2 linked regions of the Plantactinospora sp. BC1 genome follow. The protein of the gene in region 1 interacts with the protein of each later gene in a pairwise test. Links are inferred from orthologs where the notes say so. Each region holds a gene or a part of one and is shown in the gene's direction. Other genes may lie near its edges. The genes, in order: rsfS and C6361_RS08015.

Region 1 (15,373 bases):
CCTGGGAGCGCAGCGCGCCGCCCTCGGCGGTCGGCGGGGACATCGTGCCGCCGGGCGGGTCGGCGCAGGGGTTCGGCGGGGTGCCGAGCTGGCCGTAGTCGACCAGGTCGTAGCTGGCTCCGTCCCCGGCGGTGGCGTAGAGCATCCCGTCGGCACCGAACCGCAGGTCACCGGTGGCGTGGCTGGCGTACTGCTGGCACCAGTCGTCGATGAAGACCTGCTCGGTGCCGGTCATCGTGTTGCCGGCGGCGGTCAGCCGGGAGAGCCGGCCGGTGACGATGCACCGCCCGCCGTTGGTACCGCCGACCGAGGCGCAGTTGTCGTTCCAGTACGGCGCGGTCTGCCCCGGCGGGGCGTCGTAGGCGTAGAGCACGTAGACGTACGGCTGGGTCGGGAAGTCCGGGTGCAGGGCCAGCCCGAGCAGTCCCCGGTCGTGTTGGTTGTGCACGTTCGCCGACAGGTCGGCGAAGACGGTGGCGGTGGTGTCGGCGAGGTCGTCGTACACCTTGATCCGGCCGCCCTTCTCGGCGACGAAGACCCGCCCGTCCGGGGCGAACTCGATATTGGTCGGCTGGTTCAGGCCGGTGAAGACGACCTGTTCCTGGAAGCCGGTCGGCAGCACCACGGCGGCGGCGGGTGCCGTACCGGAGATCGGTGCGGCCAGCGCCGCGACCAGCGCGACCGCGACTCCTGTCCGTAGTAGGCGGTTGACCGGTGACGGTCGTGCGGAAGATGGCATTCGTTCCCCCAACTTGGCGCAGCTCCAAGCAGTGCACGGTGCGACCTTCGCGCCGGTCCGGGACCGGGTGCACAAAGGACCTGTCACGCTAGGGGGAGGGGCGGGGCGCGGCAGCCCGGTCCCGCCCGGAGTGAGCATCTCGTGACTACGGGCTAACCGTACGTCATCTGATGTATGGGGATGATGCCGCCCGGATCACGACGCACCGCCTCAGCGGATCATCGGAGAGTGCCTGTCCGGTCGGGCGAACCGGTTCCACCCGACCGGCCGGCCGCCGCCACACGGCCGCCCGGGGTGCGCAGCCGCCCGCTGCGCCGCCCCGGTCAGTCGAGGTCGAACTCGCCGTCCTGGGCGCCGGCCACGAAGGCGTCCCACTCGGCCTGGGTGAAGACCAGCACCGGACCGTCCGGTTCGGCGGAGTTGCGCATGCCGATCAGATCGTCGACGAACGCGATTTCGACCGCGCCCTCGGAGTCGTCGCCCTCGGCCCGCTGCCACACGGCGCGGGACAGGTCGAAATCACCCTTGGGGTGCTGCGCCATCGTCGGTTCCTCCATAGCGTGATCTGGCCGGGACCGAACCGTCCGCGGACCCATCGTGCAGGATAAGCGGATGCCGAGCCTGACCCGGGTAGCGGCGGCGGAACGCGCCGCCCTGCTCACCGTGGAGTCGTACGACATCGAACTTGATCTCACCGGGTCGGCGGAGCGGTTCCGGTCGACCACCACGGTCCGGTTCCGGGCGGCCACGCCGGGGGCCGGGACGTTCGTCGAGGTCAGGCCGGCTCGACTGCTCGGGGTACGACTCAACGGCGCCGCGCTGGACCCGGCCGCCCTGGACGACAACCAGTACCCGCTGACCGGGCTGGCCGCCGAGAACACGCTGGTGGTCGAGGCGGAGATGGCGTACTCGAACAGCGGCGAGGGGCTGCACCGCTTCGTCGACCCGGCCGACGGCGAGACCTACCTCTACGCGATGTCGGGGATGGACAACGCCCAGCGGATCTTCGCCTGCTTCGACCAGCCCGACCTGAAGGCGCCGGTGACCCTGGCCGTCGTCGCGCCGGAGGAGTGGATCGTCGCCGGCAACGGGCGGCTCGACAGCGGGCCGGTCGCCGGGCGGTGGGTCTTCGCCCCGACCCCGCCGCTGGCCACCTACCTCGTCTCACTGGTCGCCGGCCCGTACGCGGTGCGCCGGGCCGAGCACGACGGTATCCCGCTCGGCCTCTACTGCCGGCGTTCGCTCACCGAGCACCTGGACCGGGACGCCGAGGAGATCCTCACCGTCACCCGGCAGTGCCTGGACCGGCTGCACCGGCTTTTCGGGGTGCGCTACCCGTTCGGCAAGTACGACCAGGCGTTCGTGCCGGAGTTCAACATGGGTGCGATGGAGAACCCGGGCCTGGTCACCTTCCGGGACGAGTTCCTGCCCCGGTCGGCGGTGACCGACGCCGAGCGGGAACAGCGGGCGAACAGCATCGCGCACGAGATGTCGCACATGTGGTTCGGCGACCTGGTCACCCTGCGCTGGTGGGACGACCTGTGGCTGAACGAGTCGTTCGCCGAGTACTTCGGCACCCGGATCACCGCCGAGGCGACCCGGTTCGACCGGGCGTGGACCACGTTCGCGCTGCGCCGCAAGGCCTGGGGCTACGCCGCCGACCAGCGACCCTCCACCCATCCCGTCGCGCCGACGGAGGTGGCCGACGCGACCGAGGCGCTGGCCAACCTCGACGGCATCTCGTACGCCAAGGGTGCCTCGGTGCTCCGCCAGCTCGTCGCCTGGCTCGGCGACGACGCCTTCCTGGCCGGGCTGCGGGGATATTTCGCCGCGCACCGGTTCGGCAACGCCACCCTCGCCGACCTGCTCGCCGCGCTCGCCGCCGGCAGCGGCCGCGACCTGGCCGGCTGGGCGGCGGTGTGGCTGCGGCAGCCGCAGCTCAACACCCTGCGCACCGAGGTGCGGCTGCGCGACGACGGGCACTACGCCGAGGTCGCCCTGGTGCAGACCGCCCCGCCGGAGCATCCGGTGCTGCGCCCGCACCGGATCGGTGTCGGGCTCTACGATCCCGACCCGGCCGGCGGGGGGACCGCGCTGCGGTTGCGGGACCGGGTCGAGGTGGACCTCGACCCGGCGGCGGACGGCGGCCGTACGGTGCTGCCCGGGTTGACCGGTCAGCCGGCGGCCCGGCTGCTGCTGCCCAACGACGGCGACCTGACCTTCGCCAAGGTACGCCTGGACGCCGCCTCCGTCGCCGCCGTGCCGGCGGCCCTGCCCGAGCTGGCCGATCCGCTGACCCGGGCGCTGCTCTGGGCGGAGGCGCTGGACGCGGTGACCGACGGGGAACGGCCGGTCGCCGACCTGGTGGCGCTGGTGGTGGCCGCCCTGCCCGCCGAGACCGAGGTGGTCGTGGTGCAGGACGTGCTGGCCCGGACCTGCGACCTGCTCGACCGCCATCTCCAGCCGGAGGTCCGGCCGGCCGCGCTGGAGCAGCTCGCCGGGGCCTGCGCGCGGCTGCTCGCGGTGGCCCCGCCCGGCGGTTCGGGGCAGCTCGCCGCGGCGCGCGGCTGGATCTCCTCGACCGTCGAGGTGGCCCGGCTGACCGGCTGGCTGGCCGGCAAGGAGGTGCCCGACGGGCTGGCGGTCGACGCCGAGCTGCGCTGGGCGGTGCTGGGCCGGCTGGCCGTACTCGGTGCGGTGGGGGAGCCGGAGGTCGCCGCCGAGCAGGCCGAGGACGGAAGTGCCAGCGGGGCGGAGCGGGCCGCCACCTGTCGGGCGGCGCTGCCGGACCCGGCGGCCAAGGAGCACGCCTGGCGGCTGCTCGTCGGCGAGACGAGCCTGTCGAACCGGCTGCTGGAGGCGACGGCGCGCGGGTTCTGGCAACCGGAGCAGGCGGAACTGACCGACTCCTATGTGGAGCGGTACTTCGCCGAGATGCCGGCGGCGGCGCGGCGGCGTACCCCCTGGGTCGCCGACCGGGTCGCGGCGCTGGCCTATCCGCGCTACGCCGTCTCCGCGCGGACCCGGGAACTGGCGGCGGCGCTGCTGGGCCGGGACGACCTGCCCTCCGGCCTGCGCCGGGTGGTGGTCGACGAGGACGACGACCTGCGCCGGGCGCTCGCCGCGCGGCGCTGAGCCCCGGCCGGGCCGGGCCGCTCCGGTGGGCCGGAAAATGCGATCTGGCTCATGCTCGCCGGACCGGGCGGCGCGTCCGGCTTACGATCAAGCCGTGGAGGCAGACATCCGGCGGATAGGGATCATGGGGGGTACCTTCGACCCGATCCACCACGGGCACCTCGTCGCCGCGAGCGAGGTCGCCGACCGGTTCGAGCTGGACGAGGTGGTCTTCGTGCCCACCGGCCAGCCGTGGCAGAAGGCCGACGAGCCGGTCAGCTCGGCCGAGGACCGCTACCTGATGACCGTGATCGCGACCGCCTCGAACCCGCGCTTCCAGGTGAGCCGGGCCGACATCGACCGGGGCGGCCCGACCTACACCGTCGACACGCTGCGCGACCTGCACTCGGAGTACGGCCCGAAGGTGCAGCTCTTCTTCATCACCGGTGCCGACGCGCTGGAGAAGATCCTCTCCTGGAAGGATCTCGACCAGATGTTCGAACTGGCCCATTTCATCGGGGTCACCCGGCCCGGTTTCGTCCTCTCCGACGCGCACCTGCCGGCCGACACGGTCAGCCTGGTCGAGGTGCCGGCGATGGCCATCTCCTCGACCGACTGCCGGGCCCGGGTGGCCGCCGGTGGGCCACTCTGGTATCTCGTCCCGGACGGTGTGGTGCAGTACATCGCCAAACGGAGGCTGTACCGGGGGTGATTCCGCCCGGTTTCATGCTCATCGTTCGTTAACCGCCGGGCCGTACGGTCCCCGGGTGTGAGAGGCTAGAAGGGTCCGACGGTTGATCGAAGGAGAATGGTGACAGCTTCCGACCGCGCCCGTGAGCTGGCAACGGCCGCCGCGCAGGCCGCCGCCGACAAGAAGGCGCAGGACATCGTCATCATCGACGTGGCGGACCAGCTAGTGATCACCGACGCGTTCCTGCTCGCCTCCGCGCCGAACGAGCGGCAGGTGACCGCGATCGTGGACGCGATCGAGGAGGCACTGCTCGCCCTGCCAGAGAAGGCCAAGCCGGTCCGCCGCGAGGGTGAGCGGGCGGGCCGCTGGGTGCTGCTCGACTACGTCGACCTGGTGGTGCACGTCCAGCACAGCGAGGAACGCGAGTTCTACGCGCTCGACCGGCTCTGGAAGGACTGCCCGACGATCCCGTTCGTCGACCGGGACCTGGTGGAGGCCGAGGCGGGCATCGCCGAATGACCCGGCTGATCGTCTGGCGGCACGGCAACACGGACTGGAACGCCGCCAACCGGGTGCAGGGCCAACTCGACGTACCACTCAACGACCTCGGCCGCGAACAGGCGACCGAGGCCGCGCCGCTGCTCGCCGGGCTGCGCCCGGACGCGATCGTCGCCAGTGACCTGCGGCGGGCGGCCGACACCGCCGCCGCGCTGGCGGCGCTGACCGGGCTGCCGATCCGCACCGACCCCCGGCTCCGGGAGCGGTTCTACGGGCAGTGGCAGGGGCTGCTGATGACCGAGGTGGCGCAGCGCTTCCCCGCCGAACACGCCCGCTGGCGCAGCGGTGACCCGGATCCGGGCGCCGAGGTGGAGAGCCTCGACGACCTCGGCAAGCGGGTCGGCACGGCGTTGCAGGAGGCCGCCGACGCCGTACCGGGCGGCACGGTCGTGATCGCCACGCACGGCGGCGGCGCCCGGCAGGGCTGCGGCTATCTGCTCGGCTGGGACTCCACCGTGCTGCGGTCGGTCGGCTCGCTGAACAACTGCCACTGGACCGAGTTGCGGCACGACGAGGTACGCGGCTGGCAGTTGCGCGGGCACAACGTCGGCCGCCTGGTCGCCCCGGGCCCGGCCCCGGCCCCCGTCTGAGCCGCTCCCGGCGGGTCCTCCGCCCGGCTGGGTCACGATCCGGTGGCCGGCCGGTCGTTCCGCCGCCGGTGATCGGCTAACGTGCCGGAATGCCTGTCGCGGTCGTCACCGACTCCACCGCCTACCTGCCGGCCGAGTTGGCCGACCGGCACCGGCTCACCGTCGTACCGCTGATCGTCGTCCTCGACGGGACGCCGGGACGGGAGGGCGTCGACGTCGGGCCGGCCGACGCGGCCCAGGCGCTGGCCGCCCGGCGGTTCGCGATGAGTACCTCCCGGCCGGCGCCGGAGGAGTTCGTCGAGACGTACCGCCGGCTCTTGGCCGAGGGGGCCGACGGCGTCGTCTCGGTACACCTGTCCGCGGAACTCTCCGGCACGGTGGAGGCGGCCCGGCTGGCCGCCGCCGAGCTGGGTCCCCGGGTCAGCGTGGTCGACGCCCGGTCGACCGGGATGGGTCTCGGTTTCCCGGCGCTCGCCGCCGCCTCGGCCGCCGCCCGGGGTGCGGGCCTGACCGAGGTACGCCGGGCGGCGCTGGACGCCATCGACCGGACCAGCACCTTCTTCTACGTCGACACCCTGGAGTTCCTCCGGCGCGGTGGCCGGATCAACGCCGCCGAGGCGCTGCTCGGCACCGCCCTGTCGGTGAAGCCGATCCTGCACATGGCGGACGGCGGCATCGCGCTGCGGGACCGGGTCCGGACCGCCGGACGGGGACTGGCCCGGCTGGTCGACCTCGCCGTGGAGGCGGCCGGGAGCGGTGAGGTCGAGGTGGCGCTGCACCATCTCGCCGTACCCGGGCGCGCGGCCGAACTGGCGGAGAAGCTCGGCGGGCGCCTCGGTGACCGGCTCCGGGCCAGCTACGTCACGGAGGCCGGCGCGGTGATCGCCACGCACACCGGACCGGGACTGGTCTGTGTCGTGGTGCACCGCTTGTAGCTGGCCGCGCCCGTCTTGTCGCCCTGCTGGTGTTGTCGGCCTTGTGGCGTTGCTGGCCGCGCCGGGTTGTTCGCGTTGCTGGTGTTGTCGGCCTTGTTGGTTTTGTCGCGACAAGGCGGCTTCTTGCCCGGTAGGCGTTGACCGGGGTCGATCTGGGTGATCTTATGGGACAGTAAACCTTCCTAAGAGATTGTGGTCGTCCGTCACCCCCGCCGACGCCGCGAGCAGGAGGAGCAGCGTGTCCAGATCCCGTCTCCGCGCCAGAACGTCCCGGATGATCGCCGCCGGAGTACTGCTGTCGACCGCCGTGATCGTCCCGTACGCCGGTCCCGGCGCTGCCGCGCCGGCCGCGCAGGCCGCCCCGCCCGGCGCCGAGGTGCGGATCGCCGCGCCACCCACCTTCACCCACCCGGGCGTACTCGTCAGCCGGCCGCAACTCGACTTCGTCCGAGGCCGGGTCAACGCCGGGGCGCAGCCCTGGAAGGGCGCCTACGACCAGATGATGGCCAGCGCCTTCGCCTCGCTGAGCCGTACCCCGAAGCCCCGGGCGGTCGTCGAGTGCGGCTCGTACTCCAACCCCAACAACGGCTGCACCGACGAGCGGCAGGACGCGCTGGCCGCGTACAGCCTGGCGCTGGCCTGGTACATCACCCAGGACAGCCGGTACGCGGAGAAGGCGATCCAGATCATGGACGCCTGGTCGGCGACGATCCGGGACCACACCAACAGCAACGCCCCGTTGCAGACCGCCTGGGCCGGGTCGAGCTGGCCCCGGGCCGCCGAGATCATCCGGTACACCTACGGCGGCTGGTCCTCGGCCGGAATCAGCCGGTTCGGCGCGATGCTGCGCGACGTCTACCTGCCCGAGATCATCAACGGCAACGCGACCAGCAACGGCAACTGGGAACTGAGCATGATGGAGGCCTCGCTCGGGATCGCGGTCTTCCTGGAGGACCGGGCCGTCTACGACCGGGCGGTCGGCAAGTTCCGCGACCGGCTGCCGGCCTTCCTCTACCTGAGCAGCGACGGGGCGTACCCGCGCGGCCCGGCCGGCAGCAGCATCGACACCCGGGCCGAGATCGTGTCGTACTGGCACGACCAGGAGGTCTTCTCCGACGGCCTCTCCCAGGAGACCTGCCGCGACTTCACGCACACCGGGTACGGCATCTCGGCCATCTCGCACGTCGCCGAGACGCTCCGGCACCAGGGCCAGGACATCTACCCGGAGATCCAGGACCGGCTGCGGCACGCGCTCGGCTTCCACGCCAGGTACGAGCTGGGCGACGCCGTACCCTCGACGCTCTGCGGCGGCAGCCTGACCCTGGGGCTCGGCCCGGTCACCGAGGTGGCCTTCAACGCCCTGAACAACCGTCGGGGCATCCCGATGACCCGGACGCAGCAGCTCACCGAGCGGCAACGCCCGGCCGGCACGAACTATCTCTTCGTCGCCTGGGAGACCCTGACCCACGCCGGCAACCCCAACTGAGACGTCGGGTCGCCGGCCGGCACGCGGTCGGCCGGCGACCCGGGTCGCGGCGGCGCTAGCACAGTTTTGCTTGATCAGGGCGTTGTCCACACTGGCGTCCTTTGTCCACAGCCGGTGGTCCACGGCCGGTGGGACGCCCTCTGCGTCGCCTACCTTCGCCGGGTGTCCGACGACGACGAAACAGTGGTACGGCAACGCCTCTCCCGGCTGCTCGGCGACCGCGCCATCCCGGCGGAGCGGTCGGCCGCCGGACCCGCTCCCGCCGGCACCGGACCAGACCCCTCGGCGGACCCACCGGCGGAGCCGGGGCGGCTCGCCGGTCCGGGCGCCTTCGATCCGGCCGGTCCCGGCGCCTTCGATCCGGGACGGCGTGGGGTGAAGGCCCTCGCGGTGGTGGCGGTCGTCGTGGTGCTCGGTGCGGCCGGCTGGGCCTGGCTGTCCCGGCCCCGGACCGAGCCGGTCGCGCCCCCGCCCGCCTCGGCGGCGACCTTCGCGCCCGCATCGTCGACCTCGGGGGCCGCGGTCGGCGCCGCCGAGGTGGTGGTCGCGGTCGCCGGCAAGGTACGCCGCCCCGGCCTCGTACGCCTGCCCGCCGGTGCCCGGGTCGCCGACGCCCTCGAATCCGCCGGCGGCGCGTTGCCCGGCGTCGACGTGGCGTTGCTCAACCTTGCCCGCAAGGTGACCGACGGCGAGCTGATCCTGGTCGGGGTGACTCCGCCGCCCGGGGCTGGCCCGGCCGGCGCCGGCCCGCCCGGGGCGCCCGGTGGAGCCACCGGTGCCCAACCGGGCGGCGGAAAGGTCAACCTCAACACCGCCACCGTGGCGCAACTCGACACACTGCCCGGGGTCGGCCCGGTGCTCGCCCAGCGCATCGTGGCGCACCGGGAGGAGCACGGCGGATTCCGCTCGGTGGCCGACCTCCGCCAGGTCACCGGCATCGGCGACGCCCGCTACGAGGACCTCAAAGACCTGGTGACGGTGTGACAGACCGCCCCCGCCCCCGGCACCCCGTCGACCCGGCGAACCAGATCGGTCCACCGGCCGATACCCGAGATCCGACGACCGGACTGAGGGCTTCGTGGGCCGGTGGACAATCCTCGGCGGCGAGCCCGCGAGTCTCGACGGCGAGCCTGCGAGCGTCGACGGTGAGTCCGCCGGGTCTGGCGGCCCGGCTGCTCGGCGCGACGGCGAGCCCGCGAGTCTCGACGGCGAGTCCGCCGGGTCCGGCGGCCCGGCAGCAGGGCGCGACGGCCAGTCTGCGGGCTTCGACGGCGAGCCCGCCGGGTCCGACGGCAGGGCCGCCGGATGCGGGTCATGACGCGGCAGAGGCGGCCGAGCCGCCTCGACGGCCGCCGGACCTGCGGTTGGCCGGGCTGGCGGTGGGCGCCTGGCTGTCGGCGCTGGCCGGGCTCCTGATCGGCACCGGGCCGGCCGTGCTGGTGGCGGTGCTGGCCGGGGGCGCCGCGCTGGTCCTGGCCTGTCGGTCGACCCGCCGGCTGCCGGCAGTACCGGGCCGGCACGGCTGGGTGGTGGTGACCGTACTGCTCGGTGTGGTCTGCGGGAGCGTGGCCACGGCTGCCCGGTCGGGGGTACGGGACGCCCCGTCGATCGCCCGGTTGGCCGAGGAACGAGCCAGGGTCAGCGCCGAGCTGGTGGTCCGGGAGGATCCACGGCCCATCGGCGGGGTCGCCGGCCGGCCGGCGACCTATCTGTTGTCGACCCGGCTGGTCTGGGCCGCCGGGGAGGCGGGGAACGACAGGGTCAGCGCGTCGGTCCGGATCCTGGTGCTGGCCAGCGACCCGGACTGGCGTGGACTGCTGCCCGGCCAGCGGGTTACCACCACCGGGCGACTGGCGCCACCGCGCGGCGGCGACCTCACCGCCGCCGTGCTGACGGTCAGCACCCCACCCGTGCTGCGCGGCACCCCGTCCTGGGCGCAGCGGGCGGCCGGCACGTTACGGGCCGGGCTGCAACGGGCCTGTGCGCCGCTGCCCACCGAACCGGGCGGGTTGCTGCCGGGACTGGTGGTCGGCGACACCAGTCGGCTGGAACCGGCGGTCGAGGAGGACTTCCTGACCACCGGGATGACGCACCTGACCGCGGTCTCCGGCTCCAACGTGGCGATCGTGGTCGGCCTGGTGCTACTGCTCGCCCGGTGGGGCCGGGCCGGGCCGTGGCTCGCCGCCGTCCTCTGTGGCACGGCGCTGGTCGGCTTTGTCATCCTGGCCCGGCCGTCGCCGAGCGTCGTCCGGGCCGGCACGATGGGCGCGATCGGTCTGCTGGCGCTCGCCGTCGGACGCCCCCGGGCAGCGCTACCGGCGCTGGCCAGCGCGGTCACCGTACTGGTGCTTGTCGATCCGGAGCTGGCCGGCGACCCGGGGTTCGCGCTCTCCGTACTGGCCACCGGTGGGCTCCTGCTGCTCGCCCCCCGGTGGCGGGACGCGCTGCGGCAGCGGGGTGTACCAGCGGGTGCGGCGGAGGCGTTGGCCATCCCGGCGGCGGCGCAACTGGCCTGCGCCCCGGTGGTGGCCGGACTCTCCGGCACCATCAGCCTGGTGGCCGTACCGGCGAACCTTCTCGCGGTGCCGGCGGTGGCACCGGCCACGGTGCTCGGGGTGACGGCGGCGGTGCTGTCGCCGTTCTGGCCGGCCGGTGCGGAGGGTGTGGCGTGGCTCGGCAGTTGGCCGGCCTGGTGGCTGGTCCTGGTGGCCCGGTACGGCGCACGCCTGCCCGCCGGGACGTTGCCCTGGCTGGACGGGGTGCCCGGCGGGCTGCTGCTCGGAGCCCTGACGGTGGCGCTGCTGGTCGCCGCCCGTCGGCCACCGGTGCGCCGGCTCGTCGCGGTGGTCGCGGCCGCCGTGCTGGTCGGTGCGTTGCCGGTGCGGCTGATCGCCACCGGATGGCCGCCGACCGGCTGGGTGGTCGTCGCCTGTGCCGTGGGTCAGGGCGACAGCCTGGTGCTGCCGGTCGGCGTCGGCCGGGCGGTGGTGGTGGACGCCGGTCCGGACCCCGGGGCGGTGGACCGCTGCCTGCGCCGGCTCGGCGTACGGGAGGTGTCCCTGCTGGTGGTGAGCCACTTCCACGCCGACCACGTGCAGGGGGTGGACGGGGTGTTCCGGGGACGTCGGGTGGCCGCTGTGGTGGTTCCGCAGTGGCTGGAGCCGGTCGAGGGACGCGGCACCGTCGAGCGCGCCGCCAGCGCGAACGGCGTACCGGTCGGCGCGGCCGGGGCGGGCTGGACCTATGCGGCCGGCCCGGTGACGCTGACCCTGTTGGGGCCGCCGCACCCGATCCGGGGCACCCGTTCGGACCCGAACAACAACTCGCTGGTCCTGCGCGCCGAGGTCCACGGTGTCAGCATCCTGCTCACCGGGGACGCCGAGACCGAGGAGCAGCAGGCGTTGCTGGAGGTCGTACCGGTCGCCCGGCTCCGGGCGGACGTGTTGAAACTCGCTCACCACGGCTCGGCGTACCAGGAGCCGGCGTTCCTCGACGCCGTACGCCCGGCGGTGGCGCTGGTGCCGGTCGGCGCCGACAACGGGTACGGGCACCCCAACGCCGGGGTACTCGCCCGGCTGTCCCGGGCCGGCGCCAGGGTGCTCCGGACCGACGAGCAGGGGGATCTGGCGGTGGTCGAGCCGGGCAGCGGGCGGCTGTCGGTGGCGGTCCGGGGGCTGGACCCCGGCGACCCGTCCACCCGGTGAGCCTTCTCGTGGTCCTCGCCGACCGGCGCGTGCGGCAGGTACCCGTTCGGGTGCGTCGGTTACCGCCCCGCGTGGTGACGCCGTTACCGTCCGCTCCGGCGGTACGCTGCGATCGGTCACCACAACCACTGGCGTGGAATGCCAGGGTTAAGATAAATGTCTGGATTTGCACTAAGTGCGGGGTCAGCCGCAGCGAGCCGGGTGACCAGGCCCGATGGACGCACGCCACGTGCGACGATGACCTCGTGACCCCCGCTAGTCTCGCCCCCGTCGTACTCGTGCTCGGTGACGAAGAACTGCTCGCCACCAGAGCGGTCGCCGGAGTGGTCGACGCGGCCAGAGCCGCCGACCCGGACGTCGACGTACACGACCATGAGGCGGGTGCGTTGGGGCCGGGGGAGATCGCCGAACTACTCGGACCGTCCCTGTTCGGCGGTCGGCGGGTGCTGATCGTCCGGGCTGGACAGGACGCCCGGAAGGATCTGGCGGCGGCGCTGCTGGCGTACGCGAAGAATCCCGACCCCGAGGTGCAGTTGGTGGTCGCGCACGCCGGCGGAGCCAAGGGCAAGGCCTTCGCCGACGGCCTGCGGGCGGCCGGCGCGGAGGTCGTGCCGGCGGCGAAGCTGAAGAGCCACCGGGACCGGGTCGCGTTCGTCCGGGACGAGATCCGGCGCGGCGGTGGCCGGTGCACCGACGACGCGGCCGAGGCGCTGATCGCGGCGGTCGGCAACGACCTGCGCGAACTCGCCTCCGCCTGTTCCCAGTTGCTGGCCGACACCGACGGGCGGATCGGCGTCGACACGGTGGCCCGCTATTACCGGGGGCGGGCCGAGGTCAGCGGGTTCACGGTCGCCGACGCGGCGATGGCCGGTGACGTGCCGGGCGCCCTGGAGGCGCTGCGCTGGGCGCTGCACGTCGGGGTGGACCCGGTGCCGATCGCCGACGCGATCGCCGACGGGGTACGGACGGTGGCCCGGGTCAGTTCGGCGGGTCGGGGCAGCGCCTACCAGTTGGCGAGCAGCCTGGGCATGCCACCGTGGAAGATCGAGAAGGCGCAGCGGGTCGGCCGGGGCTGGACCCCGGAGGGGCTGGCCGACGCCATGTACGCCGCCGCCGAGTGCAACGCCGCCGTCAAGGGCGGCTCCGACGACCGGGGTTACGCCCTGGAGCGTGCCGTGGTCGCGGTCGCGGCTGCCCGCAGGGCGAGCGCTTCGCGATGAGCACGGCGACGGCGGTGCCGGCGGACGAGGAGCGGCTACGACCGCTCTACGCCCGTGTGCTGCGGCTCCGGCACGTCGACCCGGGCGGGATGCTCTGCTTCGTCTACTTCGAGGGCACCGTGGCCCTCGGCCTGCTGCTCGCGCTCGCCGAGCTGGTGAGCTGGTGGGGCGTACTCGTCCTGCCCGCGACCGTCGCGGTGATGGTGAAGGTCAACGACGTGGTGGCCGCTGCGGTGCTTCGGTCGGCGGCCCGGGTGCCGACGCAGGAACGGGAACGGTTCCGTCGGCAGCTCCAGCCGGCGGTCGGCCGGGCCAGCGTGCCCAAGCGGTCACTGGTCGGGTCCGGGCAGACCCACCGGCTGACCGCGCCGCGACCCGGCGTCGCAGCCGACGACGCGCCGGCCCCTCGGACCGCCCCGGGTAACCGGCTGCCGGCCCGGTTCCTGGTCGCCCGCCCGTTCAGCATGACCGCGATGGTCCGGGCCCGGCTCGAACTCGGCGCCCGCCGTCGACCCCGTCCCGAGGCGGTCACGCCGGACCTGATCGGCCCGTCGACCCCGGCGAGCCGGTCGTCGAAGGGCGACGGCCGGCTGGGACAGGAGGTCGGCGGTGTCACCGGGCGGGAGGCTGGGCGGCCACGTCTCGGCCTGCCACAGACCCGGCAGGCAGCACCGCCACCGGCAGCCGCCGCCCGGGCCCGGAACAGCGGCCTGGCCGAGCGCCTGGACCAGCGGCCGGAGCGCCGCTGGGTCTCCCGGCAGGACCCGATCGACACCGGCCGGCAGTCCGCCAGACGCCGCTACCGCTAGCCGGGCCGCCGAGGAAATCGACACCGGCCACGTTGAGCCCGAGCGTGAGATGTGGCCGTGCCGAGGAACACCTGACCGGAAGGCATGGGCTGGCCGTGCCGAGGAACACCTGACCCGAAGACATGGGCTGGCCGTGCCGAAGAACACCTGACCCGAATACGTGGGCTGGCCGTGCCGGAAGAACACGTGTGGCCCCCGAGCCGGCCGGCTCGGGGGCCACACGTCAGGTGTGTGGTGTCCCGCTTGTCAGGCGGAGAGCGACTGGAGCCGCTTGGCGATCGCCGACTTGCGGTTCGCCGCCTGGTTCTGGTGGATCACGCCCTTGCTGACCGCCTTGTCGAGCTTGCGCGAGGCGTCCCGCATGAGCTCGGTCGCCTTGGCGCTGTCTCCGCTCTCGGTCGCCTCGTGGAACTTGCGAATGGCGGTCTTCAGCGACGACTTGACCGACTTGTTACGCAGCCGGCGCTTCTCGTTCTGCCGGTTGCGCTTGATCTGGGACTTGATGTTCGCCACGCGACAGCCTCGTCCTAATAGCTAGGGTTACGTTTGCCTTTGATGCGCGGGCGGCGACGCACGTCGGAGTACGGCCCGTGTCGGCACGCGCGAAGAGCCACGTTACCAGGTACGCCCCGCCGGGGCCAAAACAGCCCATCGCCGCCCCGCCCCAGCTCACCGCCATCCCTGCCGCTCGGCCAGCCAGTCGAGCGCGGTCTGGGCACTCCACCGCTGGTGCGCCCGGATGTGCGGGGAGCCGGTGCCGCTGCCGGCCGCCGCGCGTACCAGCCAGTATCCGGAGAGTGCGGCGAGTGCGGCGTCCAGCCCGTCGGCCGGAGCGTCCAGCCCCGCCGGATGGGTGGCGAACAGGGCGTCGGCGTCCAGCCCGCTGGCGTACGCGGTGACCAGCAGGCTGGCGAGGTCGAACCAGGGCGGCCCGTAGCAGAGCCACGTCCAGTCGCAGAGCCAGGCGACTCCGGCCCGGTCCAGCAGTACGTTGTCCACCCGCAGGTCGCCGTGGATCATCGACGGGCGGTCGGCGTACCCGGGCAGCCGGGCCTCCAACGCGGCGAGTTCGGGCAGCCGGTGCCCGGCGACGGCGGGGATCTCCGGCAGCGTCTCCCGGCCGGCGGCCAGCTCGGTCCACCAGGCCAGGTCCGCCCGGGCGAGGTCGGCGAGCCGGGGTACGCCGAGCGCCGCCAGTTCCACCGGGGGCTGCCGGAGCGCCGCCGCGGCGGTCGCGTACGCGTCGAGGGTCGCCGCCAGCTCGGCCGGCGCCCAGGGCAGCCCCGGCATCCGGCCGTCGATGGCGTCCAGGCAGATCACGTGGTACCCGGCGGCGGTCAGCGTCCAGCGGGGGCGGGCGACGGCGAGCCCGGCCGGCAGTACGGCGGTGATCGCCGCCTCCCGGGCGTACCAGTCGCTGAGGTGTCGCTGGTCGACCAGGGACGCCGCCTTGACGAAGACCCGGTCCCCGGCGACGGTCTGCAAGACTCCGGCGAATCCCCGGGTGAAGCCGCCACCGGCGGTGCC
Region 2 (15,237 bases), 5.3 Mb from region 1 along the record:
AACACCACGTCCCCGACGCCGAGGCGCAACGGCTCACCGTTCGGCGGCCGGAGCCAGCATGAACCCTGCACGACGACGTGGAAGCCGGCTCCGTCGACCGCTGGGAACCGCTCGCCGAACGGGGCCGGCCGGCGTACCCGCGCGGAGTGTGGACGACCGGTACGCACGGCGGTGACGGCGTCGGAGAGCACGTCCATCGGGGCAGCGTATCCGCCGGCCATCAGCAGAGACGATCGCGTATGCCCGGAAGAGTTGCACGCATTCGTCGTCTCGCCATCCCGGCATAGCGTGACGTGGAACCCGTCCGATCACGGACGAACCGAGCAAGGAGTCCAGATGAGGATCGCTGTCTACGGCGCGAGTGGCTACCAGGCTGGTCTGGTGCTGGCCGAACTGATCCGACGGGGCGCGGAGCCGGTCCTCGTCGGCCGGGACGACGCCCGGTTGCGCCAGGCGGCCACCCGGGCGGGAATGGCCGGCGCCGAGCGGCGGGTGGCCGCCACCGACGACCATCGGGGACTCGTCGCGGCCCTGCGGGACTGCGCCGCTGTGCTGAACTGCGCCGGGCCGTTCACCCTCTCCGGGCACGCGGTGATCCGGGCCGCCATCGCCGCCGGCTGCCAGTACGTCGACACCGCAGGGGAACAGTTCTATCTCCGGACGGTCTTCGACACCTTCGCCGCGCCGGCCGGGCGCGCGGGAGTCACCGTCGTACCCGCCGCGAACGACGCCTGCGTGCCCGTTGATCTGCTCGCCCGGTTGCTCGCCGAGGCCGTACGACCCGTCGAGGAGATGGTGGTGAGTCACTTCATCGCCGGTGGCGGTGCACCGTCCCGTGGCTCGCTGCGGTCGCTCGCGGCGACGATCGACGTGATCAGGACGGGCGGGCTCACCTACGAGGGCGGTGACTGGCGTACCGGGGTGCCGCCCCGGCGTACCTCGGTGACGCTGCCCGGCGCGTCGGAGCCGACCGAGGTGACCCGGTTCCCGCTGGCGGAGGTGGTGACCATTCCACGGCATGTGCCGGTCCGACGGGTCGAGAGCCTCGCCGAGGCAGGGTTGACCGCTGGGTTGAGCGCGCCACTGCCACCCGAGGTCGTCGACGCCCTGCCCGAGGGGCCGGACGAGGAGGAGCGCCGTGGCCAGCGGTTCAGCTACCTGGTGGACGCCGTCGGTGCCGACGGGCGCCAGCTCCGGGGGATCGTGCGGGGCAGCGACACCTACGGCAGTACGGCGGTGATCGCCGTCGAAGCCGCCCGCCGCCTCGTCGCCGACGGCGCCCGACCCGGGGTACTCGCCCCGGCGCAGGCGTTCGACCCCCGGGACTTCCTCGCCTGCCTCGCCCCGCACGGCATCGGTTGGCGTATCGGCGGTGCCGACGGGTGAGCCGGATCAGTCTTCGCCGTTGGCCGCCTGGCCGGTCGCGGTCGCCCGCCGGAACCGCTCGCTCCACTCCCGGAGCTGCTCGGTCAGCTCGGGCGGGGAGAGCACCTCGAACTCCGCGCCGAGCGAGCCGAGCGCCATCACGGGCCAGTCCAGGGTGTCGGTGGTCATCACCATCCGGCAGTGCCGCTCGTCGACGTACTCGATCGTGGCCCAGCGGGACAGCCGCTCCTCGACGACGGCCAGCGGCGCGCGGACCAGCACCTCGACCCGGTAGGGCGCGGGCAGGTTCTCGATGCCGGCCCGGACGAACGCGGCGGCGTCCTCGGCGGGGAGTTGCCGGGGGTGGAACCGGGCTCCTGTGCCGCGCGGGTCGTGCAGGCGGTCGAGCCGGAAGCTGCGCCAGTCGTGCCGGGTCAGGTCGTAGCCGACCAGATACCACCGCCGGCCGAGCGAGACCATCCGGTACGGCTCGACGTGCCGTTCGGTCCGCTGCCCGTCCCGGGCGGTGTAGCCGAAGTGCAGCCGTTCGGTGTCCCGGCACGCCTGGGCGACGGTGGTGAGGACCGCCGCCTCGACGGTCGGCCCGCCGTCGCCCCAGAGGGCCGGTACGGTCATCGCGCGCAGCGCGTCGACCCGCCGCCGCAGCCGGGCCGGCATCACCTGTACGACCTTGGTGAAGGCTCTGATCGACGACTCCTGGATGCCGGCGACCGCACCGTGCGCGGCGGCCTGCAATCCGACGGCGAGCGCGACGGCCTCCTCGTCGTCGACCACCAGTGGCGGCAGGGCGGCGCCCGGGGCGAGCTGGTAGCCGCCGTCGACGCCACGGTGGGCGTCGACCGGATAGCCGAGTTCGCGCAGCCGGTCGACGTCCCGGCGGAGGGTGCGGACCGAGACGCCGAGCCGGTCGGCGAGTTCGGTGCCGGGCCAGTAGCGGTGGGTCTGCAGGAGGGAGAGCAGGCGGAGGGTCCGGGAGCTGGTGTTCGCCATGCCGGCAAGTCTGCCCGACATTCAGGCCAGAAAGTGGCCGCTATGCCGCCTAGCGTTCCGGACATGACAGAACCGATCCTCCGACCGGGGGGCAGCCCATGATCGACGCCCGCTCGCTGACCCGGGACTTCGTCGTGAGCAGCACCCAGACCGTGCACGCCGTCCGGGGCGTCAACCTGCGGATCGAACCCGGTGAACTGGTCGCGCTGCTCGGCCCGAACGGCGCCGGCAAGACGACCACGATGCGGATGCTCACCACACTGATCGCCCCGACCTCCGGCACCGCCACCGTCGCCGGCCACGACGTGGTACGCGAACCGGGCAAGGTCCGCCGGCACATCGGGTACGTCGGCCAGGGCAACGGGGCCGGGCACAGCCAGCGGGTCCGCGACGAGTTGCGTACCCAGGGCGCGATCTACGGCCTGGACCGGCGTGCCGCCCGGCGGCGGGCCGACGACCTGCTGGCCGACCTCGACCTCGGCGACCTCGCCGACCGGAAGGTCTCGGCCCTCTCCGGCGGGCAGCGTCGCCGGCTGGACGTGGCGATGGGCCTGGTGCACGCGCCGTCCCTGCTCTTCCTCGACGAGCCCTCGACCGGGCTGGACCCGCAGAACCGGGCGAACCTCTGGGAGCACATCCTGCGGATGCGCGCCGAGGCCGCGATGACGGTGGTGCTCAGCACGCACTACCTCGACGAGGCGGACTCGATGGCCGAGCGGGTCGTCATCGTCGACCACGGCGAGATCATCGCCGACGACTCGGCGGCGGCGCTGAAGGCGAAGCTCGCCGGGGACCGGATCGTGGTCACCGTCGCCGGGGACGACGCCCGGCCGCTGGCCCGGCTCGTCGACCGGCTGCCCGGCGCCCGGGACGTCGTCTGTGCCGGGTCCCGGGTCGAGGCGCACGTCGCCGACGGGCCGGCGGCGCTGCCCGAACTGCTCCGGGCCGCGGTCTCCGCCGGAGTACGGGTCGGCACCGCCCAGGCGCACCAACCCACCCTCGACGACGTGTTCCTCACCCTCACCGGCCGCAGCCTGCGCGAGGCCGGGCACGACACCCCGACCGCGCAGGAGAGCCCGCGGGACCAGCAGACCCGGAAGGACCTCGCATGACCGCCATCGGTGCCACCGCCACCTCGTCGACCCTGGTTCCGGCGGAACGCCGGACGGGTCCGCTCGGCCTGCTCCGGGACACCGGCATCGTGCTGGCCCGGGAACTGCGCCCGCTGCGGCACGACCCGTTCTCGCTCATCTTCGGCATGGTGCAGCCGCTGGTCTTCCTCGGCCTGTTCGGGCCGCTGCTGGTCGGCTCGCTCGGCGGCCAGGCCGGTACGACCCTCGGCGCCGGTGGCGTCTGGCAGTGGTTCGTACCGGCCATCCTGGTGATGACCGCCCTCTTCGGCACCTCGGCCACCGGAGCCAACCTGCTCTTCGAGTTCCAGACCGGTGCGCACGAACGGATGCTGGTCACCCCACTGTCCCGCCCCTCGCTGCTGGTCGGCCGGGCGCTCAAGGAGATGGTGCCGCTGGCCGGGCAGGCGGCGATCATCGTCGCGGTGATGATCCCGTTCGGCTTCCGGCTCTATCCGGTCGGCGCGCTGGTCGGGTTGGCCCTGCTCGCGGTCTTCGGCGTCGGGCTCGGTGCGCTGAGCTACTCGCTCGCGATCGCCGTACGCAAGCAGGACTGGATGTTCTGGGCCGTGCAGCAGACCCTGATCTTCCCGCTGATGCTGCTCTCCGGGATCCTGCTGCCGTTGGAGACCGGTCCGGGCTGGATGCGGGTCGCCGCGCAGTTCAACCCGTTGGCCTATCTCGTCGACGCCGAGCGCGCGCTCTTCGCCGGTGAGATCGGCTCGTCGACCGTGCTCTGGGGCTGGGTCGCGGCGCTGGTCACCGCCGCCGTCGGCCTGACCGTCGGGGTACGCGCGATGGCCCGCAGCGCCGGCTGAACACGATGGCCCGCCGGGGCGGCTGAACGTAATGGCCCGTCGGGGCGGCTGAGCGGTGGCCCGTCGGGGTGGTACGGCGGTCGCGCGCCGCACCGCCCCGGCGGAGGCCACCGCTGCCGAGAGGGCGTACCGCCACCGCCGGACGCCCGTCTGGAGGGTCGCCGCGCCGTTGTCCAGGGGCCCGTCCGGGCGTGGCGGAAAATGTCGCCGCGCCGGTCTATCTTCTCGGGGCATCGAACGAGAAGGGCGGGGGTCGTGGGAACGATCGAGGACGGGTGGGAGCGGCGCAGTGTCGTCCGGGTGCTGCCGGCGGTGCAGCCCCGCAAGCTGGCGAAGGTCCCCTTCGTCGAGTTGGCGGACGGTCGGTTGCAGGGTGTCGTGTCGAGCGGTTCGGACATCGAGCGGGTCTACGTCTCGTCGATCGCCGCCGGCAGCCACGCCTTCAACTGCAGCACCAACAACAACCGCCCGTGCGGCGGGTTGCGTGGTGCGCCCTGCAAGCACCTGCACGCGCTGCTGGACGAGGCGACCGTGCAGTACGGCGTCGAGCGGGTCGCCCGCTATCTGCGGATCGACGTGGCCGACGAGGCCTCCTCCGGTGCCGACCTGGCGGCCCGGCTGAACGGCGCTCACCAGCCGACACCGGCGGCGGTGGTCTTCAGCCGCTTCCTCCGGCACCTGTCCTATCTGGAGGTCCCCGGCAGCACCGAGCCGCTGCCCGAACTGCACTGGTTTCCGGCGACGGGGACGGTCGGCTGATGCTCGCCACCCAACTGTCCGGGCTCGCCACCGTCGAGCCCGGGATCGAGGAGACGCTCGACCTGGTCGGCGGCTTCGACGACGGTTTCAGCCACGGTTTCGCCCGGCTGGGTGAGCAGCCCCGGGCGGCGCTGGCCGCGCTGGCCGACACCCTCGCGGTGACGCCACTGGGCGAACGGGTCCGGGAAGCGGTGGAGAAGGTGGTCGCGGGCTCCCTCGCCGACGAGCACCTGACCGCGCTGGCCGGCGGACGTGCCGCACTGCTCGGCGCGGTGCACGACGCGCTGCTCGCCCGGCTGGACACCGCGCTCGGCCGCGCCCGGGCGGACTGGACGGCACCCGCGCCGGCCGAGACCGCCGGGTCCGTGCCGGAGAACGTGCTGGCCGGCTGCCGGTCGTGGCTGCGCGAGCTGGCCATCGCGGGCTGGCGCGGCGTCGACCACGACCTGGTCGCCGCCTCGGCGCCGACCCTCGACGCGGCGCTGGCCGTGCCGGCGCTGCGCCGGCTGGCGGTACTCCTCGACGGCCTGGCGGCCGAGCTGCGCGGCTGCTGTCCGATGTCGACAATGGACAGGCTGCCGGCCCGGCGCTGGGCCGACCTGTGGGCCCGGGCCCTGCTGCTGGCCCAGCCCGGGGGCCTGCCGGCGGGGCTGGCCGCCGCCACGCCGGTCTCCGGTCGGCTGCTGCCGCTCGGTGCCGACGTGCACGAGCACGGCACCGCGATCCAGGTGCAGGTGCACGCCGTACTCGAGCCGGCCGGTGGTGCACCGGCCCGGCTGGTCCGGACGAGCGTCTCGGCCGCGAAGGTGGAGACCATCGTCGGTCCGGCGGTCTGGCGACTGCTCGGCAGCCACCCGGTGCTGCTCGGCGCGCTCGCCAAGCGGCACGCCGTGGAGATCACCGACCTGCCGCTGCTGCCCGGCGGCGACCTGGTCTGGCGGGACGACCAGGCCCGGCCGGCCGAGCCGGCCGACCCGTTCGCCACGGCCCGGCTCCGGCTGCCCGAGGCGGTCGCCCCGGCGGTCGCCCCGCTGGACCGCCATCCGGTACGCATCGCCGAACCCGTCCTCCTGGAGGGCTACTCCGCCACCGCCGACGACCGGGGCGGAGTCACCCTGGAACTCGGTGGGCAGTCCCTGCCGGTCGACGTGTTCCGGCTGCCCCGCTGCGCGCCGCTGACCCCGGAGCTGGTCGCCAGGTCGTCGGCGTGTCTCGGCCTGCTCCGCTGGGACGCCGGCCGCTGGCTGCTGCAACCGCTCGCCGTGCGACACGGCTCGAAACGGGCGACGGCGGAGGCGCACACCGGCGACTGGGCGCTCGGCCCGACCGATCCCAGGGTGGTCAAGGCGGAGGCGAAGTCCGGCGACGCGGTGGCCGTACTCCGCGAGCGGGCGGGACGGTTGCTGCGGCGATGAGCGAGCAGAGCGGAGATCCGCGCGGCGGTGCCCGGATGCACGAGAACCGGCGGCAGGTGCTCTACTGGCGCCTGCTGGCCCGGCTTTTCGACCCGGACGAGCAGCCCGCACTGGAGTCGGCCAGCGTGGCGATCGTCGACGACCTCGGCCTGCCGGCGGCGCTGCTGGATCCGACGGTCTCGGTCGACACCATCGTGCAGCGCTTCCCGGAGCTCGCCACCGACCTGCGGGACCTGATGACGCCGCCACCCGCCGAGGAGGACCACACGGGCGGTTCCGGCCCGCACGGCGGTGACAGCGCGGTGAACGGCGACGGCGCGGTGAACGGCGACGGCGCGGTGAACGGCGACGGCGCGGTAGACGGTGACGGCGCGGTGGACGGCGGCGGCGGGGTGGACGGTGACGGTGGTTCGGACGAGCAGGTCGGCGGCGTCGAGGTGCGCCGGGCCGCCCTGGTGTCGAAGTTGCTGCTCAACGTCTTCGCGACCGGTTCGGGCAACGTCACCGCCACCCAGTTGGCCCGCTGGCAGTCCGACGCCGGCTGGTTCGAGCAGGCGCTCGGGCTGCAACCGGGACAACTGCGCAGCGGCCGGCCCGGTGCCACCGGCGGGCCCGGCGTCGGGACCCAGCCCGGCACCGGCGAGCTGGCCGGGGTGCTGGCCGGGATCGAGGGCGACCTGGTGCGCCGGATGCAGTTGCGCGAGGTGCTCGGCAACAGCGCGCTGGCCAGCAAGCTGACCCCGAGCATGTCGCTGATCGAGCAACTGCTGCGGGACAAGCACAACCTTTCGGGTGTGGCGCTGGCGAACGCCAAGGCGCTGATCCGGCGCTTCGTCGACGAGGTCGCCGAGGTGCTGCGTACCCAGGTGCAGCAGACCAGCGTCGGCAGCATCGACCGCTCGGTGCCGCCGAAGCGGGTGTTCCGCAACCTCGACCTGGAACGCACCATCTGGAAGAACCTCACCAACTGGAACCCGGAGGACCAGCGGCTCTACGTCGACCGGCTCTACTACCGGCAGACCGCCCGGCGGACCACCCCGGCCCGGTTGATCGTGGTGGTCGACCAGTCCGGGTCGATGGTCGACGCGATGGTGAACTGCACCATCCTGGCCTCGATCTTCGCCGGGCTGCCCCGGGTCGACGTGCACCTGGTGGCGTACGACACCCGCGCGCTGGACCTGACCCCGTGGGTGCACGACCCCTTCGAGGTACTGCTGCGGACCAAGCTGGGCGGCGGGACGGACGGCACCGCCGCGCTCACCCTGGTACGCCCGAAGATCGCCGAGCCGCGCAACACCGTACTGGTGTGGATCTCGGACTACTACGAGGCGAATCCGCAGGGCGTCTTCGACGGACTGGCGGCGGCGCACCGCAGCGGGGTACGGGTGATCCCGGTCGGCTCGGTCAACAGCGGCGGCCAGCAGAGCGTGAACCCGTGGTTCCGGCAGCGCTTCAAGGATCTCGGTGCGCCCGTCCTCTCCGGGCACATCCGAAAGCTCGTCTTCGAACTCAAGAACTTCCTCAGCTAGGAGACCCACCGAATGACCGACATGTTGCGTGCCCCCGCCGAGGTGAAGTACGCCGAGGAACTCGACTGGCTGGAGTCGGTCGACGACGGCCCCAAGCCGTTCTCCTGGCGGCTCAGCCCGCGGATGGTCCGGCTCTTCGTGCTCGGCTCCGAGCGGGCCGACGGCCTCGACCGGGAGATCTCGCAGAAGTGGTTCGGCGACCGGAGTTTCGTCGAGCGCAGCATCGTGACCCTGGCGTCGGACCGGGGCCTGCTGCTGATCGGCGACCCCGGCACCGGCAAGAGCTGGCTCGCCGAGCTGCTCGCCGCCGCGATCTGTCGCAACTCGACACTGGTGGTGCAGGGCACCGCCGGCACCACCGAGGACCACATCAAATACTCGTGGAACGTCTCGATGGTGATCGCCCGGGGCCAGTCCCGGGAGTCGATGATCCCATCACCGATCATGACGGCGATGGAGCGGGGGGTGATCGGGCGGTTCGAGGAGCTGACCCGGTCGACCAGCGACGTACAGGACGCGTTGATCTCCATCCTCTCCGAGAAGTACGTCTCCATCCCGGAGCTGGACGACGACAACATCGTCTTCGCCCAGCCGGGCTTCTCGATCATCGCCACCGCGAACAGTCGGGACCGGGGCGTGAACGACCTCTCCTCGGCACTCAAGCGCCGGTTCAACTTCGTCCGCATCCCGGTGGTGACGAACAAGCGCAGCGAGGCCGAGATCGTCCGGTTCCGTACCACCGAACTGCTGCGCCGGCACCGGATCGAACTGGACGTGCCGCCGACACTGCTGGACATCCTGTTGCAGAGCTTCGCGGACCTGCGGGCGGCGGCGGCCGCGGCCGGCAGCGACGACGAGAAGCTGGAGTCGGCGCTCTCCACCGCCGAACAGATCGGTGTGCTGGAGGACGCGATCCTGCACAGCCACTTCTTCGGCGACCGTACCCTGCGGGCCGCCACGCTGGCCGGCTCGCTGGTCGGCTCGCTGGCCCGACGTGCCCCGGAGGACCTGGCGATCCTGAACAAGTACTGGCACGGCGTGGTCGAGCCGCGCAGCAAGGCCGACGGCGGGTCGTGGCCGGAGTTCCTCGAAGGCGGTCGCGAGGCGATCGCGACGCTCTCATGAGCGCCGGCCCCTCCGATACCCGCGTCGACGTCCCGGACCGGTCGGCGGGCACCTTCGCCCCGCTGCGCGCGCAGCTCGAGGCGGCGGCGACCACGTTCGCCGGTGGTCCGGGCGCGGTGGCCGAGATCCTCACCGGAATCGTCGACGACGTCGACCGGGCGCTGGGGGAGGAGCTGGAGATCTTCCCGGTCTGCCACCACTCGCCCGCCTCCGCGCTGGCGATGGCCCGCCGGCTCCGCGAGAAGCAGCCCGCCGTCATCTACCTGGAACTCTGCGAGGACCTGCGACCGCTGCTGGAGGAGCTGCGCAACTGCCGGCTGCCGGTGGCGTTGCAGGCGTTCGCCTCCGATCTCGACGGGTTCCCGTCGGCCTGGGCGCCGCTCAACATCGTCGCCCCGATCAGCGAGGCGTCGGCCGAATACCAGGCCATCGCGTACGCGCTGGAGACCCCGGGCGTCGAACTGGTTCTGGTGGACCGGTCGGCGGACCACGTCTTCCAGTGGACGCCCACCGCGTCGGCCGAGCCAGCCTCCGACGCGGGGCCGGAGTCCGGTGAGGATGACGCGACTCCGGACGGGTCCGGCGGGCAGCCGGCGGAGGAGGCGGCGCTGCACGGGGAGGCGGTCGGGATCGGGATGGGCGACCTGCGTCCCCGGTTCGCCGAACTCCGGTCGTACCTGCTGCACCACGGCAGGGTGCGGCACTGGTCGGAGTGGTGGGACCAGTATGTCGAGCAGCCGCTCGCCGACGCCGACTACGACACGTACCGGCAGGTGATGGTCCTGATCGGCAGCCTGATCCGGCGACTGCGTCCACCGGCCGGTTCCGGTCCCGACGACCGGGACGCCGACCGCGAGCGCTACATGTGGACCCGGATGCGTCAGCACATGGCGGCCACCGGCGTCGACCGGTCCCGCTGCCTCTACGTCTGCGGCGCCTTCCACGCGGCCAGCCCGGTCGAGGAGTTCGGCACCGCGCCCGGCACCCCCGACTGGGAGATCAGCCCGCGCACCGCCACCCGCTGGCTGTACGGGCTCATCCCGTCCAGCCACTCGGCGATCGAGCGGCAGTTCGACCTCGCCCCCGGGTCGGTGTCGATCGCCCAGGCCGGCTGGGCGAAGGCGGTGGGTCGGGGCGGTGTCACGCCGTACCAGCTTGCGGGGCAGCAGGCGGGCCGCAAGCGGGGCCGGGCGAAGAAGCAGCCCGCGGCAGCGGCGGCACCGGCACCGGTCACCGACCGGCTCTCCGGCTTCCTCTCCCGGCCGCCGGTGCTGGACGAGGTCGACGAGGCGGAGCTGCTCGGCTGGTGCGTCGACATCGTGCGGCTGGCCCGCCGCAACGGCTACCTGGCCAGCACCGCCGACGCGATCGCGGTATTCGAGACCTCGATCCTGCTGGCCGGGATCCGCCACCGGGCCCGACCGACGCCCTACGACTTCTCCGACGCGGCGGTCACCTGCATCGAGAAGGACGTCGTCCCGGGCCGGCGGGACGTACGCCGGCTCTGCGAGATCCTGCTCGGCGGTGACCGGATCGGCCAGGTCGGCTACGACGCGCTGCCGCCGCTGGCCCGGGACGTCTTCGACCGGCTCGCGCCGCTGGGGCTGGCCCTGGAGACCCGCACCATCCAGCGGGCCCTGCTGGACCTGACCGCCCGTCCAGAGCTGGCGCCCTGCTCGGACCTGCTCTGGGTGCTGCACCGGCTGCTGCCCGACGGCGTCGTCCGGCCGATCATGGGGGAGCGGCGGCTCGGTGAGCGCTCCATCCAGGAGAGCTGGGACCTGGGCCTGGGCCGGCACCAGCGCGCGGTGATCGAGCTGGGCTACGAGGGCATCACCGTCGAACAGGTGCTGGAGAAGCGGCTGCGTCGCTCGGTCTGGGCTCCGGACGCCACCGCCGCGGTCGCGCTGGCGGCGGTCGAGGACGCGATCCTCTTCCTGCCCAGCCGGCGCTTCGTCGACGAACTCGGTGCGCGGGCCGTCGAACTGCTCTCCGCCGAGCGCACCGTGGACGACGCGCCCGAGGTGCTGCGCCGGATCCGCCGGCTGCTGGCGCACTACCGCAACACCGAGCCGGAGCTGCCGGCCTGGTGCGAGAGTTTCGTGACGACCGGGTACGCGCACTACTGCACCCTGCTGCCGACCGCGTTCACCGACGACGAGACCGGGGTACGCCAGGTCGGGGCGATGCTCGGCTTCCTCTTCTCGATGGAGAGCCTGGCGTTGTCCCTCGGCTGCGACCGTGCCCAACTGGAGCTGGCGGTGCGGCAGTCGCATCCGGAGGCCCCGGCGAAGGTGGCGCTGCTCTGGGCCGCCCAGTCCCAGCTGGGGCTGCTGTCGGTGGCGCAGCTCCGGTCCCGCTGTGCCGAACTGTTGGGCAATCCGCTGGTCGTGCCGGCGTTCCCGCAGTACCTGAGCGGTTTCGTCCAGGCGTTGGAGCCGGTGCCGACGCTGACCCCCTTCGTCGTGGAAGTGATCTCCGAGGCGTTCGCCCGGTTGCCCGACCCGGTGCTGCTGCCCTGGCTGCCGAAGCTGATCACGACGCTGCGGGAGCAGGGTCGGGAACTCGTTCCGCTGCTGGTCCGGGAGGCGGGTCGGACCTTCCCGGGAAGCCTCGCCACGCTCGACGCCTGGGCGCCGCCGTGGTCGACCGACGCGACCGCCCCGGTCGGGCCGGGTGCCGTGCCGGCCGGTGTCGAGGTGTTGTCGTCGGGGCCGGCGGTCGGGTTGCTGCGTGAGCATCCGGCCGCCTGCGACGCCGTTGCCGAGCTGCTCGGCTGCGATGCCGGCTGGCAGCCGGCCGGGGCGTCCGGGGGCGGGTCGCCGTCGAGCGGGGCGGCGTTGCTGCTGGGCGCGCATCCGGCGACCGCATCCGCCGTCGTCGAGCTGCTCGCCGGGACGGCCGGTTCCCGGTGAACCGGGCGGCCTCGCCGAAGGTGGTGGCAACGACCGGCAGCATTCCCGGTGCCGGCCCGACCGGCACCTGTACCTCCGCTGTAGCTGCTCCTGGAGGTGGCGTCCGTACCCTCGCGCAATGATCAGCATTGCTCGGACCGCCCGGGCCGTCGCGGTGGTCTGGCGGTCCGGGCGGGCCAACCTGACGGCGTACGTGCTGCTCGCGCCGATCGCGGGCGCGCTGCCGGTACTGGCGGCCTGGCTCACCAAACTCGTCCTCGACCGGGTCGCGAACGCCTCCGGTGGCCCGATCCTCGGGGTGGCGAGCGCGCTGGCGGGCGTCTCCATCGGCCTCGCCCTGGTGCCGCACCTGACGAACTACCTGCGGGCGGACCTCGGCCGCTCGTCCGCCATCGTCGCGCTGGACCAGCTCTACGCCGCCACCGACCGCCTCGCCGGGCTGCGCCGGCTGGAGGAGCCGGCCTTCCAGAACACGCTCCGGCTCGCCGAGCAGGCCGGGCGGGACGGGCCCGGCCGCTGCGTCGACGGGCTGCTCGGCCTGGTGCAGGGCACGGTGCTGCTGACCGGCTTTCTCGGCACCCTCGTGGTGATCAGCCCGGTGATGGCCCTGCTGGTGGCGGCGGGCGGCGTACCGGCGCTGGTGGCGGAGGTCCGGCTGAGCCGGCGACGGGCGAACCTGCTCTGGGAGATCGGGCCGGGCGAGCGGCGCGAGATGTTCTACGCCAGCCTGCTGACCAGCCTCTCCGCGGCCAAGGAGATCCGCCTGCTGCGGCTGGGCGGGTTGTTCCGGCGGCGGATGCTCGCCGAGCTGGGTACGGCGAGTGCCGCCCGCCGGGCCCTCGAACGCCGGGAGGTACGCGTCCAGGCGCTGCTCGCGATCCTGAGCGCGACGCTCTCCGGCGGCGGCCTGGTGTGGGCGGTCGTCACCGCCCGGTCCGGCGGGCTCACGGTGGGCGACGTGGCCGTCTTCGTCGCCGCCGTCGCCGGGGTGCAGAGCAGCCTGAGCACGCTGATCGACCACATCGCCGGCATCCACCAGGCGATGCTGCTGCTCGCCCACTACGAGCAGGTCGTCACCTGCCCGCCGGACCTGCCGGAGCCGACCCGGCCACGACCGGTCCCCCCGCTGCGGCGGGGCATCGAGTTGCGCGACGTCTGGTTCCGCTACGGCCCGGACCACCCGTGGGTGCTGCGCGGCGTGCACCTGTTCATCCCGGCCGGCCAGGCGGTGGCCCTGGTCGGCCACAACGGCGCCGGCAAGAGCACCCTGGTCAAGCTGCTCTGCCGGTTCTACGACCCGACCCGGGGCGCGATCCTCTGGGACGGTCTCGACCTGCGCGAGCTGCCGGTGGCGGAGCTGCGGGCCCGGATCGGCGCGGTGTTCCAGGACTACATGACCTACGACCTGACGGCCGCGGAGAACATCTGGCTCGGCGACGTCGACCCGGCCGGCCCGGACCAGGTGCGTGCCGAGGACGCCGCCCGGATCGCCGACGCCGCCCGCCGGGCCGGCATCCACGAGACCATCGAGGCGCTGCCCCGGGGGTACGCGACGATGCTGTCCCGGGTCTTCGAACTGGACGGCGATCCGGCGGACGCGGGCGTACTGCTCTCCGGCGGGCAGTGGCAGCGGGTGGCGATCGCCCGCTCCGTACTGCCCCCGGCGCGGGACCTGCTCATCCTGGACGAGCCGAGTGCCGGTCTGGACGCCGAGGCCGAGCGGGACATCCAGCTCCGGCTGGCCCACTACCGGGCCGGCCGGACCACCGTGCTGATCTCGCACCGGCTCGGTACGCTGCGGGACGCCGACCTGATCGTGGTGCTGTCGGGTGGGCGGGTCGTCGAGGCGGGCCGGCACGAGGAGCTGTTGGCGGTCGACGGCACCTACGCCACGCTCTTCCGGATGCAGGCGTCGGGTTACGCCCCGGCGGAGGCGGAAGTGGAGGCGGAGGCGGAGACGACACCGGCCGGCTGACCCGCCCCGGCCAGGAACGTCTCGAGTACCCCGTCCCGCTGGCCGGGCAGGTCGGCGAAGATCAGGTTGGCGCGTCGGGCGTACCCGTCGGCCGCCGCCCGCTCGCCACGGCGCTCGCGTATCCGGCCGAGCTGCCGGAGCGCCGCCGCCTCGCCGTACCGGTCGCCGGCCTCCCGGGCCAGGGTCAGCGCCTCCTCGCCGTCCTGCTGGGCCAACGCCACGTCGCCGATCCGCAGGTACACCTCCGAGCGGCTGAGCAGCGCCTCCCACTCGTCCTCCCGGTTGCCGGTCCGCCGGCACAGCCGCAGGCCGGCGGTGAGGGCCGTCAACGCGGCCAGGTGCCGTCCGAGTTGGCTCTGCGTGCGGCCGAGCGCGACCAGGGTGATCGCCTCGCCGACGGCGTCGTCGTCTTCGCGCCGCATCGCCAGGCAGCGGGTGAGGTGGACGTCGGAGGCCGGGAAGTCGCCAAGCTCGAACTCGATCTCCGCCAGGTTGTGCAGCGCCATGGCGAGCCACACCGGTTTCGCCTCGGCGAGCAGCCCGACGGCCGCCCGGACGAGTTCCGCCGCCCGGCGGGGCGATCCTGTCCGGTGGTGGAACCAGCCGAGGTTCTGGAGCGCCCGCCCCTCACCCTCGCGATCACCCAGCCGGCGCCACAGCCCGAGCGCCGATTTCAGCGCGCCGCGCGCCGCCTCCGGGGATCCGGTACGCCAGTGCAGCGTCGCGCGCAGCGGCAGCACGGTGGCCCGGGCGGCGTCGTCCCGGGTCAGGGTCGCCGCCTGCTCACAGACGCCGACCAGCGCGTCGGCCTCCGCCCACCGGTTGTGCTTCTGCAACCAGACGGCCACCGACGGAATCGCCTCCACGCAGAGCCGGCTCAGCTGCGGTGCCGCGTCGCACGCCTGGCGCGCCGCCGCGATGATTCCGGCCAGTTCGCCGTCGACCCAGCGCACGGCGTCGTCGATGGTGCCCAGTTCGGCGACGGTGGGCCCGGCGGCCAGCTCGGCCACCCGCTGCGGGCGCAGCAGCTGGCCCGCGCGCAGCACCGTGGTCAGATACGCGGTGAGCCCGCGCCGGACCGCGCGTTCGCGCTCGGCGGTCGGATCCACCTCCTCGGCCAGCTCCGCGCCGAAGAGCCGGAGCAGGTCGTGGAAGCGGAACCGGGCCGGCCCGATCGCGTCCAGCAGGTGCGTCT

What was found.
Region 2: the proteins of rsfS (region 1) and C6361_RS08015 interact in binary tests that used the Escherichia coli proteins (3 or more experiments, as listed by UniProt). The link is inferred for Plantactinospora sp. BC1 from one-to-one orthologs.

Annotation. Positions count from the first base shown.
Region 1 is NZ_CP028158.1:7,222,260-7,237,632, reverse strand. Bases 3,434-6,363 are described here. They hold rsfS (ribosome silencing factor), read left to right. Parts: upstream 3,434-4,664; coding sequence 4,665-5,063; downstream 5,064-6,363. Other genes in these bases: C6361_RS31745 (DegV family protein), read left to right, coding at 5,782-6,363; C6361_RS31750 (histidine phosphatase family protein), read left to right, coding at 5,060-5,692; nadD (nicotinate-nucleotide adenylyltransferase), read left to right, coding at 3,969-4,565; pepN (aminopeptidase N), read left to right, coding at 3,434-3,874. Outside these bases: C6361_RS31775 (PQQ-dependent sugar dehydrogenase), read right to left, coding at 1-739; C6361_RS31770 (DUF397 domain-containing protein), read right to left, coding at 1,063-1,281; more of pepN, read left to right, coding at 1,352-3,433; more of C6361_RS31745, read left to right, coding at 6,364-6,627; C6361_RS31740 (alginate lyase family protein), read left to right, coding at 6,866-8,113; C6361_RS31735 (ComEA family DNA-binding protein), read left to right, coding at 8,276-9,097; C6361_RS31730 (ComEC/Rec2 family competence protein), read left to right, coding at 9,370-11,817; holA (DNA polymerase III subunit delta), read left to right, coding at 12,063-13,037; C6361_RS39350 (hypothetical protein), read left to right, coding at 13,034-13,846; rpsT (30S ribosomal protein S20), read right to left, coding at 14,093-14,359; C6361_RS31710 (phosphotransferase), read right to left, coding at 14,516-15,373. UniProt on the Escherichia coli protein: Functions as a ribosomal silencing factor. Interacts with ribosomal protein uL14 (rplN), blocking formation of intersubunit bridge B8.
Region 2 is NZ_CP028158.1:1,879,225-1,894,461, reverse strand. Bases 7,302-10,095 are described here. They hold C6361_RS08015 (AAA family ATPase), read left to right. Parts: upstream 7,302-8,039; coding sequence 8,040-9,152; downstream 9,153-10,095. Other genes in these bases: C6361_RS08010 (DUF5682 family protein), read left to right, coding at 9,149-10,095. In the rest of the region: C6361_RS08055 (AraC family transcriptional regulator), read right to left, coding at 1-197; C6361_RS08050 (trans-acting enoyl reductase family protein), read left to right, coding at 337-1,386; C6361_RS08045 (YafY family protein), read right to left, coding at 1,393-2,376; C6361_RS08040 (ATP-binding cassette domain-containing protein), read left to right, coding at 2,475-3,488; C6361_RS08035 (ABC transporter permease), read left to right, coding at 3,485-4,324; C6361_RS08030 (hypothetical protein), read left to right, coding at 4,580-5,083; C6361_RS08025 (hypothetical protein), read left to right, coding at 5,083-6,498; more of C6361_RS08010, read left to right, coding at 10,096-12,067; C6361_RS08005 (ABC transporter ATP-binding protein), read left to right, coding at 12,186-14,042; C6361_RS08000 (BTAD domain-containing putative transcriptional regulator), read right to left, coding at 13,985-15,237.